DNA from 2 places in the Rhizobium sp. N324 genome. Region 2 is predicted to be linked to the other one. Evidence: predicted binding sites of a transcription regulator. Region 2 holds the regulator's gene; the other holds the start of a gene.
The links. The regulator HrcA, encoded in region 2, represses chaperone genes, less so after heat shock. The targets are predictions, from matches to a motif close to GTTAGCACTCNCNNNNNGNGAGTGCTAAC.
Positions count from the first base shown of each region.

Region 1: the regulator HrcA is predicted to act here: its motif matches at 2,741-2,769, upstream of groES (co-chaperone GroES).

Region 1 is NZ_CP013630.1:950,853-956,628, reverse strand. Features, by position in the region: gene ileS (isoleucine--tRNA ligase) at 1-393, opposite strand, end outside; gene AMK05_RS04560 (bifunctional riboflavin kinase/FAD synthetase) at 678-1,661, opposite strand; gene AMK05_RS04555 (TIGR01459 family HAD-type hydrolase) at 1,693-2,541, opposite strand; gene groES (co-chaperone GroES) at 2,827-3,123, shown strand; gene groL (chaperonin GroEL) at 3,195-4,835, shown strand; gene AMK05_RS04535 (hypothetical protein) at 5,452-5,776, shown strand, end outside.
Region 2 is NZ_CP013630.1:407,493-413,268, reverse strand. Features, by position in the region: gene AMK05_RS02010 (nucleoside hydrolase) at 1-701, shown strand, start outside; gene grpE (nucleotide exchange factor GrpE) at 745-1,377, opposite strand; gene hrcA (heat-inducible transcriptional repressor HrcA) at 1,489-2,577, opposite strand; gene rph (ribonuclease PH) at 2,705-3,424, shown strand; gene AMK05_RS01990 (VOC family protein) at 3,421-3,846, shown strand; gene rdgB (RdgB/HAM1 family non-canonical purine NTP pyrophosphatase) at 3,847-4,491, shown strand; gene hemW (radical SAM family heme chaperone HemW) at 4,501-5,703, shown strand.

The DNA.
Region 1 (5,776 bases), 540 kb from region 2:
GAATTCGTTGACCGGGACCTCGTCCTTGTTCCTGCCCTTCTCGCGATACTTCTCTTCGATCTTCCATTCGATCGGCAGGCCGTGGCAATCCCAGCCGGGCACGTAATTGGCGTCGTAACCGCGCATCTGGAACGAGCGGTTGATGACGTCCTTGAGGATCTTGTTCAGCGCGTGGCCGATATGGATGTTGCCGTTGGCATAGGGCGGGCCGTCGTGCAGCACGAATTTTTCGCGGCCGGCGGCAGAGGCGCGCAGTTTCTTGTAGAGACCCATCTCCTGCCAGCGCTTGACCAGCTCCGGCTCCTTCTGCGGCAGGCCGGCGCGCATCGGGAAATCGGTTTCGGGCAAATAGAGGGTCTTCGAATAGTCGATCTTTTCGGCTGTGTCGGTCATATCGGGACAATCGTTTCTGGCGGCCCAGGAAGGGGCGCAACGGCGTGAAAAAGCTGGTGACGGAAGCGCTCATATCCAAGCGCCAAAAACCCGGACCTCCCGGCCGCTTAGCGCGCGCGGAAGGCCGGGCCGATAATTCGCATCGTCATCGCCAGCCGAAATTTCGTCATAGGGCCGGTTCATAGGCGTTTTTGCCCGGAAAAGGAAGAGCAGAATTCGTGGGCTCGCAATCGGCGCCGATGGCCGGAATCACTGCCCTCCCGACTGCAGCCAGACTCTCAACTTCAGGAAAAACAAAGCTTCCGGTCGAGTTCGCCCAGCGGCGTCACACCCGATAGCAGCGCCCTTGCCTCCTCCTCGTCGCGCTTGATCTGGGCAACCAGCGGATCGAGGCCGTCGAATTTCAGCTCGGGTCTGATATAGCCGAAGAAGGAGACGGCGCAGCGCTGGCCGTAGAGATCGCCGCTGAAGTCGAAAAGATAGGTTTCGAGCAGCGGCGCGCCGTTTTCCGTCACCGTCGGACGGCGGCCGTAGCTCGCGACGGCGTCGTGCAGCGTGCCGTCCTGGCGGCGGAAGCGGACGGCGTAGATGCCGGCGGCAAGTTCCACCTCCGGCGGCAGGCGCATGTTGGCGGTGGGAAAACCGAGCTGCCGGCCGAGCTTTTCGCCGTCGATCACCTCGGCCTCGACCGTGTAGTGGTAGCCGAGCATGCCGGCGACTTCGCTGACGCTACCTTCTTTCAGCAGCGCGCGGATATGGCTCGAAGAGACGACATCGGCGTTTTCGTCGCGGAAGGCATCGATCAGGGTGACGCCGAAGCCATAGGTCTGGCCGGCATTCATCAGGAAGGCCGGACCACCCTCGCGGCCGCGGCCGAAATGGAAGTCGAAGCCGGTGACGACCTCGGAGGCGCCGAGCCAATCCTTGAGGATCGAATGGATGAAATCATCAGCCGAGCGCTGCGAGAACTCGTAGTCGAACGGATATTCGATGACGGCGCTGAAACCGAGCGTTTCCAGGATGCGGGCCTTCAGCGGCGCCGGCGTCAGACGGAAGACCGGCGCCTCAGGCCGGAAGACCGTGCGCGGATGCGGCTCGAAGGTCAGCACCAGAGCGGGAATGCCGCGCGCCCTGGAGATTTCCAGCGCGCGGCTGAGCACAGACTGGTGGCCCCGGTGCACGCCGTCGAAATTGCCGATGGCGATGACGCCGCCCTTAAGGTGGGCGGGCAAGGGTTCCCGGGTTTCATTGCGGTGGAAGACGGTCATCGGCTGGCTTCTCTTTATGCGAGGCGTGTCTTCATGCAAGGCGGGGCATCCACCACTTCGGCGCGGCTTTTTCCCGATCGAGATAGGCGTTGAGGATCGCCTCGTCGGTCTCGCCGTTCAAGGTGTATTCCTTGGCGTGGATACCGCCGCTGATGTAGAGAAGGTCGAGGCCGTAATTCAAGGCGCCGCGCACATCTGTCGGCATGCCGTCGCCGATTGCCAGCACGCGCTCGACCGGGAAATCGCCGCGAAGCTCGCGGGCCGCGGCCAGCGTCGCCTCATAGATCGGCCGGTGCGGTTTGCCGGCGATGCGGGTGCTGCCGCCCAGCTGCTCGTAATAGGCGGCCATGGCGCCGGCGCAGGGAATGATGCGGTGGCCGCGCTCGACGACAAGGTCGGGATTGGCACAGATCATCGGCACCTGGCGGGCTTTGAATTCCAGAAGCATGTCGGTGTAATCTTCCGGCTTCTCGGTCTCATCGTCGAAAAAGCCGGTGCAGACGAGCGATTGCGCTTCCTCAGCCGGCCGGCGCTCGACGCCGATGCCTTCGAGAAGCGCCTTGTCGCGCTCGGGGCCGAGCAGAAACACCGTCTTCGGCCCTTCGGCGATCAGCCGGCGGGTGACGTCGCCCGAGGTGACGATCCGGTCATAAGCGCCGTCGGGAACGCCGATCTGGCGCAGTTGCTCGACCACCTGCCAGGAAAGGCGCGGCGAATTGGTGATGAGGACGACGGCGACGCCGCTCTCGCGGGCAGTCTGAAGGGCAGCGGCGGCCTTCGGAAACGGATCGACGCCGTTGTGAACGACGCCCCAGACATCGCAGAGCACCACGTCATAATGACCTGTTATCTCCGAGAAGTTTTCTATCCGCCTGGCCATTCCGATTTCCCGATTTGCTTCAGTCACCGGTGACATTGCAAAGGCGCAAGGCGATGGCAAGGCATTTTCTTCGCGGCCGGCCCAGCGCGCCGGGTTTCGGCGGCAATCTCCGCAATTCTCCGGCCTCTTCACAATTCCGGCACAAAAATTCGTGATGGCTCTCATTGACTCCTCTTGGAGCCATCCCTAAATGCTCGTCGCTAGCACTCACCGCAAGGGAGTGCTAACATCTATCCATGTGGGCCGCTCCGGTCCGCGAATGTCATTCGATCGAGGGATTAGACAATGGCAAGCACCAACTTCCGCCCCCTTCACGACCGCGTCGTTGTTCGCCGCGTTGAGTCCGAAGCCAAGACCAAGGGTGGCATCATCATTCCCGATACCGCCAAGGAAAAGCCGCAGGAAGGCGAAATCGTCGCCGTCGGTTCCGGCGCTCGTGACGAGTCCGGCAAGGTCGTCGCACTCGACGTCAAGGCTGGCGACCGCATCCTGTTCGGCAAGTGGTCCGGCACCGAAGTCAAGATCGACGGCGAAGACCTTCTGATCATGAAGGAAGCCGACATTATGGGCATCATCGGCTGATCAGCCGCTGGCCTTTCCGACGTAGCCGACGGGTCCCAGAACCCGGACACTCGAATTGAGGAGTTTCAATCATGGCATCTAAAGAAATCAAGTTTGGTCGCACCGCGCGCGAAAAGATGCTGCGTGGCGTCGACATTCTCGCCGATGCAGTCAAGGTAACGCTCGGCCCGAAGGGCCGTAACGTCATCATCGACAAGTCCTTCGGCGCTCCGCGCATCACCAAGGACGGCGTTTCCGTCGCCAAGGAAATCGAACTCGAAGACAAGTTCGAAAACATGGGCGCCCAGATGGTCCGCGAAGTTGCTTCGAAGACCAACGACATCGCCGGCGACGGCACCACGACTGCAACCGTTCTTGCCCAGGCGATCGTTCGCGAAGGCAACAAGGCCGTTGCAGCCGGCATGAACCCGATGGACCTGAAGCGCGGTATCGACCTCGCTGTGGCCGACGTCGTAAAGGATCTCCAGGCCAAGGCCAAGAAGATCTCCACCTCGGAAGAAGTTGCACAGGTCGGCACGATCTCCGCAAACGGCGACAAGCAGGTCGGTCTCGACATTGCCGAAGCCATGCAGAAGGTCGGCAACGAAGGCGTCATCACGGTTGAAGAAGCCAAGACCGCCGAAACCGAACTCGAAGTCGTCGAAGGCATGCAGTTCGACCGCGGCTACCTCAGCCCCTACTTCGTGACCAACCCGGAAAAGATGGTCGCCGACCTCGAAGACGTCTTCATTCTCCTTCACGAGAAGAAGCTCTCGAACCTGCAGTCGATGCTCCCGGTTCTCGAAGCCGTCGTTCAGACCGGCAAGCCGCTCCTCATCATCGCTGAAGACGTCGAAGGCGAAGCTCTTGCGACCCTCGTCGTCAACAAGCTGCGCGGCGGCCTCAAGATCGCTGCCGTCAAGGCTCCGGGCTTCGGCGATCGCCGCAAGGCCATGCTCGAAGACATCGCCATCCTGACCGGCGGCACCGTGATCTCCGAAGACCTCGGCATCAAGCTGGAATCCGTCACGCTCGACATGCTCGGCCGTGCGAAGAAGGTTTCGATCTCCAAGGAAAACACCACGATCGTCGACGGTTCGGGCGCCAAGTCCGACATCGAAGGCCGTGTTGCCCAGATCAAGGCCCAGATCGAAGAAACCACCTCCGACTACGACCGCGAGAAGCTGCAGGAACGTCTTGCCAAGCTCGCCGGCGGCGTTGCCGTCATCCGCGTCGGCGGCTCGACGGAAGTCGAAGTGAAGGAAAAGAAGGACCGCATCGACGACGCACTCAACGCGACGCGCGCTGCCGTTCAGGAAGGCATCGTCCCCGGCGGCGGTATCGCTCTCCTGCGCTCCTCCACGAAGATCACCGTCAAGGGTGCAAACGACGACCAGGAAGCCGGCATCAACATCGTTCGCCGCGCCCTGCAGGCCCTCGTTCGCCAGATCGCTGAAAACGCAGGCGACGAAGCCTCGATCGTTGTCGGCAAGGTCCTCGACAAGAATGAAGACAACTTCGGCTACAACGCCCAGACGTCTGAATTCGGCGACATGATCTCCATGGGCATCGTCGACCCGCTCAAGGTCGTTCGTACCGCGCTGCAGAACGCTGCTTCTGTCGCATCGCTGCTGATCACCACCGAAGCCATGATCGCCGAACTGCCAAAGAAGGATGCCCCTGCCGGCATGCCTGGCGGCATGGGCGGCATGGGCGGAATGGACATGATGTGATAGGCCATAGGCCTTTCACACATTCCGGCATTCGGAACAGGAAGGGCGGCCCTCGGGTCGCCCTTTTCTTTTTGCCGCAAGCTTTGCTCGAAACGATTCGATCCGTTGCGCGCTATTTTGTGCCGCGCATCGTATGTGCCGACCGGCCAAGCTTTCGCGAGGCTTGCGCCGCTGTTTGTTTTTCTCTCCATGCAACATGCGGGCAATCGTCAGCTTGCGGGGATTTATCTCCCGCCAAGTGAGGCGAAACGGGGGAAAGGCGCCTAAAATTGAACTCCCGGCCTCCATTCTCACCAAGCAGCGCGGGGCTGCTAACATCTCCGGCAAAAGGATCGCGATCCGAACGCCCCTTAAAAAGCCGTTGCCGTTTGTGCAAAAGTTCCTATAAATCCGCGCTGCAATTGAAGCGCGCCCGGCGATCATTTTCGCTGTCAGACGAGCGCGGGAAGGCGATGCCAGAATAGTCGGTGTCGAAGGGCTCCGGTTTGGAGGCTCGGATAGCCGTGGCAATGATCGCTGGTATGGGTGCGGGCATTATGACCGCTGCTGCATAAGCCTGTCTCTAGTGTTTGCCGAGCGTGCGGCGGAGGAGCCGCATGCGAACGAGGGAACGCCTGTGTTTAAGATTGCCAAAGCCAATGCAGCCGTGCCGTTGCTGCCCGGTTCGATGAACGACAACAATCAACAGCACGAGATGCTGGCGCAGTTTTCCGTTTCCGAAAGCTGGGCCGGAGATCTGGCGAGCGGCGTGCTTCGTCTCGGCAAATGGAGCGCCATGCTGCACGGCCTCTCCGCAGAGGAATGCGGACTGCTGAACCTGATCCGATGCTACGATTCCGGAGATCGCAGTCACGTGCTGGAACTGTTCGAACAGGCAGCAACACACTGCTCCTCCTTCTGCTTTTCGACGACGATCATCATGCCGAACGGCCTGCGCCAGC
Region 2 (5,776 bases):
AACATGTGCACGGCAAGACCGGCCTCGACGGTCCTGAACTCAGCGAGCCGACGATGGCGCTGCAGCCCGGCCATGCCGTCGACTTCATCATCGAGGCGCTGCGGCGTGAGGGCGAAGGCACCGTGACGCTCTGCACGCTCGGGCCTCTCACCAATATCGGCTTGGCCTTGCAGAAGGCGCCCGACATCGCCCCGCGCATCCGCGAACTGGTGATGATGGGCGGCGGCTTCTTCGAGGGCGGCAACATCACGCCGGCGGCCGAATTCAATATCTATGTCGACCCCGAGGCCGCCGATATCGTCTTCCGCTCAGGCGTGCCGATCGTGATGATGCCGCTCGACGTGACGCACCAATTGCTGACCCGCAAGGACCGGGTGAAGCGCATGGCCGAGATCGGCACGGCGCCGGCAAAGGCGATGGTCGAGATGCTGGAATTCTTCGAGCGCTTCGATATCGAGAAATACGGCTCCGACGGCGGGCCGCTGCATGACCCGACCGTGATCGCTTACCTCTTGAAGCCGGAGCTTTTCCAGGGCCGGGACTGCAATGTCGCGATCGAGGTCCAATCCGAACTCACCATCGGCATGACGGTGGTCGACTGGTGGCATGTGACGGATCGAAAGCGCAATGCGAAGGTGATGCGTCATGTCGATGCGGACGGTTTCTTCGATCTTCTGATCGAACGCGTCGCCCGCATCTGATCTTTTGGTTTTCCTTCTCTCACACAAGAGAAGGAAAACAACTTCAGGCGTCCTTCTCGTCGAAGACGGAATTGCTTTCGGCTTCGGCCGCCTTCGGGCCGCCCTTGGCGACGCCGACCATGGCCGGGCGCAACACGCGCTCGCCGATGGAAAAGCCTGCCTGCACGACCTGGACGACGGTGTTGTTCGGCACCTCGGGGTTCGGCACCTCGAACATCGCCTGATGGAAATTCGGGTCGAACTTCTGGCCGACCGGCTCCAGCTTGCGAACGCCGTGGCGCTCGAGCGCCGAGAGCATGGCACGCTCAGTCATCTCCACGCCCTCGATCAGGGTGGTCAGGCCGGCATCGGCCGCGTCCTTGACCTCCGGCGGGATGGCATCCAGCGCCCGGCGCAGATTGTCCGAGACGGCCAGCATGTCACGCGCGAAACCGGCGACGGAATAGGACTTGGCGTCCTTGACCTCACGCTCGGTGCGGCGGCGCAGATTGTCCATTTCGGCGGCAAGGCGCAGATAGCGATCGCGCAGCTCGCCGTTTTCGGCTTTCAGAAGCTCGAGTGCATCAGGCTGGGGGGCCTCTTCCTGCGCGATATCGTTCTCGACGTAGGCGGCAGCGTCGGCTGCGGCATCGGCCGCAGTTGCGTCAGGTCCGTTTTTCGTCGTGTCATCGGTCATGACGGTCTCCGGTGGGTGTCTTCAGATGCGCCCGATATCGAGGTTTGACCGGAAAAAATCAAGTCTGCGTGACAAAGAAGCGAAAATTCCGCGGTCTTCCTCAAAGTGGCGTCAAAGCGGATTGCGCGAAAGCCGGGAGACGAGCTGGGCCGTGTAATCAACCATCGGCACGATGCGGGAATAATTGAGCCGCGTCGGGCCGATGACGCCGACGGCGCCGACGATCCGATCGTCATCGTCACGATAGGGCGCGACGATCAGCGACGAGCCGGACAGCGAGAAGAGCTTGTTTTCCGAGCCGATGAAAATGCGCACGCCCGAGCCGGTTTCGGCCAGATTGAGGATCTCGATCAGGCTGTCCTTCTTTTCGAGATCGTCGAACAGCAGCCGCAGCCGGTCGAGATCCTCGGCGCCGGCAAGGCCTTCAAGCAGGTTGGCGCGGCCGCGGATGATCAGCTGCGCCGGCTTGCCCTCATCAGGGCTGCCGGCCCAGACGGCGATGCCGCGCTCGACGAGATCACGCGACAGGGCGTCGAGCTCGTGACGGACGTTATCCTTCAGCTGGCTCAATTGTTTGCGCAGCTCCGGCAGGGTCTGGCCGGACATGTGGGCGTTGAGAAAATTCGCCGCCTCGGCCAGCTGCGAGGAGGTGACGCCCGCCGGCAGCTCAATGATGCGGTTTTCCACCTGATCGTGATCGCCGACGAGCACGGCCAGCGCCTTTGTCGGCTCCAGCCGGATGAACTCGACATGTTTGAGCACCGGATCGCTTTTCGAGGTGATGACCAGGCCGGCGCCGCGCGAAATGCCCGACAGCATGCGGCTCGCCTCGTTCATCATCGATTCCACCGGATTGCCGCCGCTTTCGGCCCGCACCTGACGGTCGATGCTGGCGCGGTCCTCGGCGGAGAGATCGCCGACCTGCATGAAGGCATCGACGAAGAAGCGCAGGCCGATCTGGGTCGGCAGCCGGCCGGCGCTGATATGCGGCGAATAGATGAGGCCGAGATCTTCGAGATCGCTCATGACGTTGCGCACCGAGGCCGGCGACAGCGACATCGGCAGCAGGCGGGACAGGTTGCGCGAACCGAGCGGCTCGCCACTCTCCAGATAGCCTTCGACGATGCGGCGAAAAATCTCCCTGGAGCGCTCGTCCAGCGCAGCAACGGCATCCGAAACCGATGTCGACCTGATGCCCATGAAGCTTACGAACCCGCGCTGATGATACTTCCCGAAAAGTAAGTCAAACTCGCAGCCGTGGCAAAAGGGAATTTGCAAATGGGCGCCGCCAATCGTAGAAGCGGTCAACAAACCCCAGGAGATAAGAATGCGGCCTTCAGGCAGAAAAATCGACCAGATGCGCAAGGTCTCATTCGAGCGCAATTTTTCCAAGCATGCGGAAGGCTCCTGCCTGGTGAAATTCGGCGATACGCATGTGCTCTGCACGGCCAGCCTCGAAGAAAAGACGCCGCCATGGCTGCGCAATACCGGCAAGGGCTGGGTCACGGCCGAATACGGCATGCTGCCGCGGGCGACCGGCGAGCGCATGAAGCGTGAGGCGGCGGCCGGCAAGCAGGGCGGCCGCACGCAGGAGATCCAGCGGCTGATCGGCCGGTCGCTGCGCGCCGTCGTCGATCTGCAGGCGCTCGGCGAACGCCAGATCACCCTTGATTGCGACGTCATCCAGGCCGATGGCGGCACGCGGACAGCCTCGATCACCGGCGGCTGGATTGCGCTTTACGACTGCCTGAAATGGATGGAAAGCCGCAACATGATCAAGGTCGACCGGGTCCTGAAGGATCATGTCGCCGCCATTTCCTGTGGCGTCTTCGCCAGCCAGCCGGTGATCGATCTCGATTACCTCGAGGATTCCTCGGCCGAGACCGACGCCAACTTCGTCATGACCGGCACCGGCGGGATCGTCGAGATCCAGGGCACGGCCGAAGGCACGCCGTTTAGCGAAGAGGAATTCACCTCGCTGATGGGTCTTGCCAAGAACGGCATCGGCGAACTCGTCGCCCTGCAGAAACAGGCAATTGCGGGATGAACCCCATGCTGGAAGGCATGTTGGAAACGGCGCTCTATGCGCGCGATCTCGATGAGGCCGAGGCGTTCTACGAGAACGTTCTCGGACTCGAAAAGATCACCCGCGCCGCCAACCGGCATGTCTTCTTCCGCTGCGGCCCCGGCGTTCTGCTGATCTTCAATCCCGAGGAAACGGTCAAACCACCGGCGCCCGACGCGCTGCAGGTGCCGCCGCATGGCACGACCGGAGCGGGCCATGCCTGCTTCAGGGTCTCCGGTCGCAACATCGATGCGATGGCCGAACGACTGAAAGCGGCCCGTGTGGCGATCGAATCCGAGGTGCATTGGCCGAATGGCGGCCGCTCGATCTATTTCCGCGATCCCGCCGGCAACAGCCTGGAATGCGCGGAGGCTAAAATCTGGGGCATCGAACAGGATATCTGAATGCGCAAGCTCGAAACGAAGACCATCGTCGTCGCCAGCCACAATGCCGGCAAGATCCGCGAGATCCAGGAATTGATCGGACCGCTCGGCTTCACCGCCAAATCGGCAGCCGAGCTGAATTTCGTCGAACCTGACGAAACCGGCACCAGCTTCGAGGAGAATGCGACGATCAAGGCGGTGGCCTCCGCCAAAACAGCCGGCATGCCGGCGCTTTCGGACGATTCCGGACTGGTGGTCGACGCGCTTGACGGCGATCCCGGCGTCTACACCGCCAATTGGGCGGAGACATCGGACGGCACGCGCGATTTCGACATGGCGATGGCGAAGGTGGAAAAGGCGCTGCAGGATGCGGGCGCGACCAAGCCTGAACAGCGTACCGCGCGTTTCGTCAGCGTGCTCTGCCTTGCCTGGCCGGACGGCCACACGGAACTGTTTCGTGGCGAGGTGGAGGGCAGCGTCGCTTGGCCGCCACGCGGCACCCAGGGCTTCGGCTACGATCCGGTCTTCCAGCCAGAGGGTTACGACATCACCTTCGGGGAAATGAGCAGCGAGGAAAAACACGGCTGGAACATCGGCAAGCCGCAGGCGCTGTCGCACCGGGCGCGCGCCTTCAAACTCTTTGTCGAAACCTGCCTGGAGGCATAAGGTCGCTACGTGGACAATTTCGACACTCCAAGCCCCTCGCGCGACGCGGCGCTGCTGCCCGATACCGGCGAGCCCGGCTTCGGCGTCTATGTGCATTGGCCCTTCTGCGCGGCGAAGTGTCCCTATTGCGATTTCAACAGCCATGTGCGCCACCAGCCGGTGGACCAGGAGCGCTTTACCGCTGCCTTCCTGAAGGAGATGGCGGCGGTGCGGGCGATGAGCGGGCCGAAGACGGTGACCAGCATCTTCCTCGGCGGCGGCACGCCGTCGCTGATGAATCCGGCAACGGTGTCTTCAATTCTCGACGGCATTGCCCGGCACTGGCACGTGCCCGATGGTATCGAGATCACCATGGAGGCCAACCCTTCGAGCGTCGAGGCCGAGCGCTTCCGCGGCTATCGGGCGGCCGGCGTCAACCGCGTCTCGCTCGGCGTGCAGGCGCTTGATGATCGGGACCTGAAATTCCTCGGCCGGCTGCATGATGTCGCCGATGCGCTGAAGGCGATCCGGCTGGCGCGCGACATTTTTCCGCGCATGTCTTTCGACCTGATCTATGCCCGGCCGGATCAGACGGTCGAGCAATGGGAAAAAGAGCTGAGGCAAGCGATCTCCTACGCGGTCGATCATCTTTCGCTCTATCAGCTGACCATCGAGGAGGGCACGCCCTTCTATGGCCTGCACAAATCAGGCAAGCTGATCGTGCCGGATGGCGAGCAATCGGCCGTGCTCTACGAGGCGACGCAGGAGATCACCGCGCGCGAGGGCATGCCCGCCTATGAGGTTTCCAACCATGCCCGGCCGGGTGCGGAAAGCCGGCACAATCTGACCTATTGGCGCTATGGCGATTATGCCGGCATCGGCCCGGGCGCGCATGGCCGGCTGACGCGCGGGCCGGAAAAGATCGCGACGGCGACCGAGCGCAAGCCGGAAGCCTGGCTCGACATGGTCGAGCGCGACGGCCACGGCATTCTCGACGAGGAGCGGCTCGGCTACGAGGAACAGTCCGACGAATTGCTGCTAATGGGGCTGCGGCTCAGGGAAGGCGTCGACCTTGCCCGCTGGCAGCAGCTTTCCGGCCGCGACCTCGACCCGAAACGCGAGGAATTCCTGCTCGAACACAAATTCATCGAGCGGATCGGCAATTCGCGGCTGCGCTGCACGCCGGCGGGCATGCTGATCCTCGATTCCGTCGTCGCCGATCTCGCCTGCTGACATCGGATAACGGATTGTTTCCGGCGCGGCGATAACCTTACCGCCGCACCGGAAAATATTCTCAGCCGTGGCC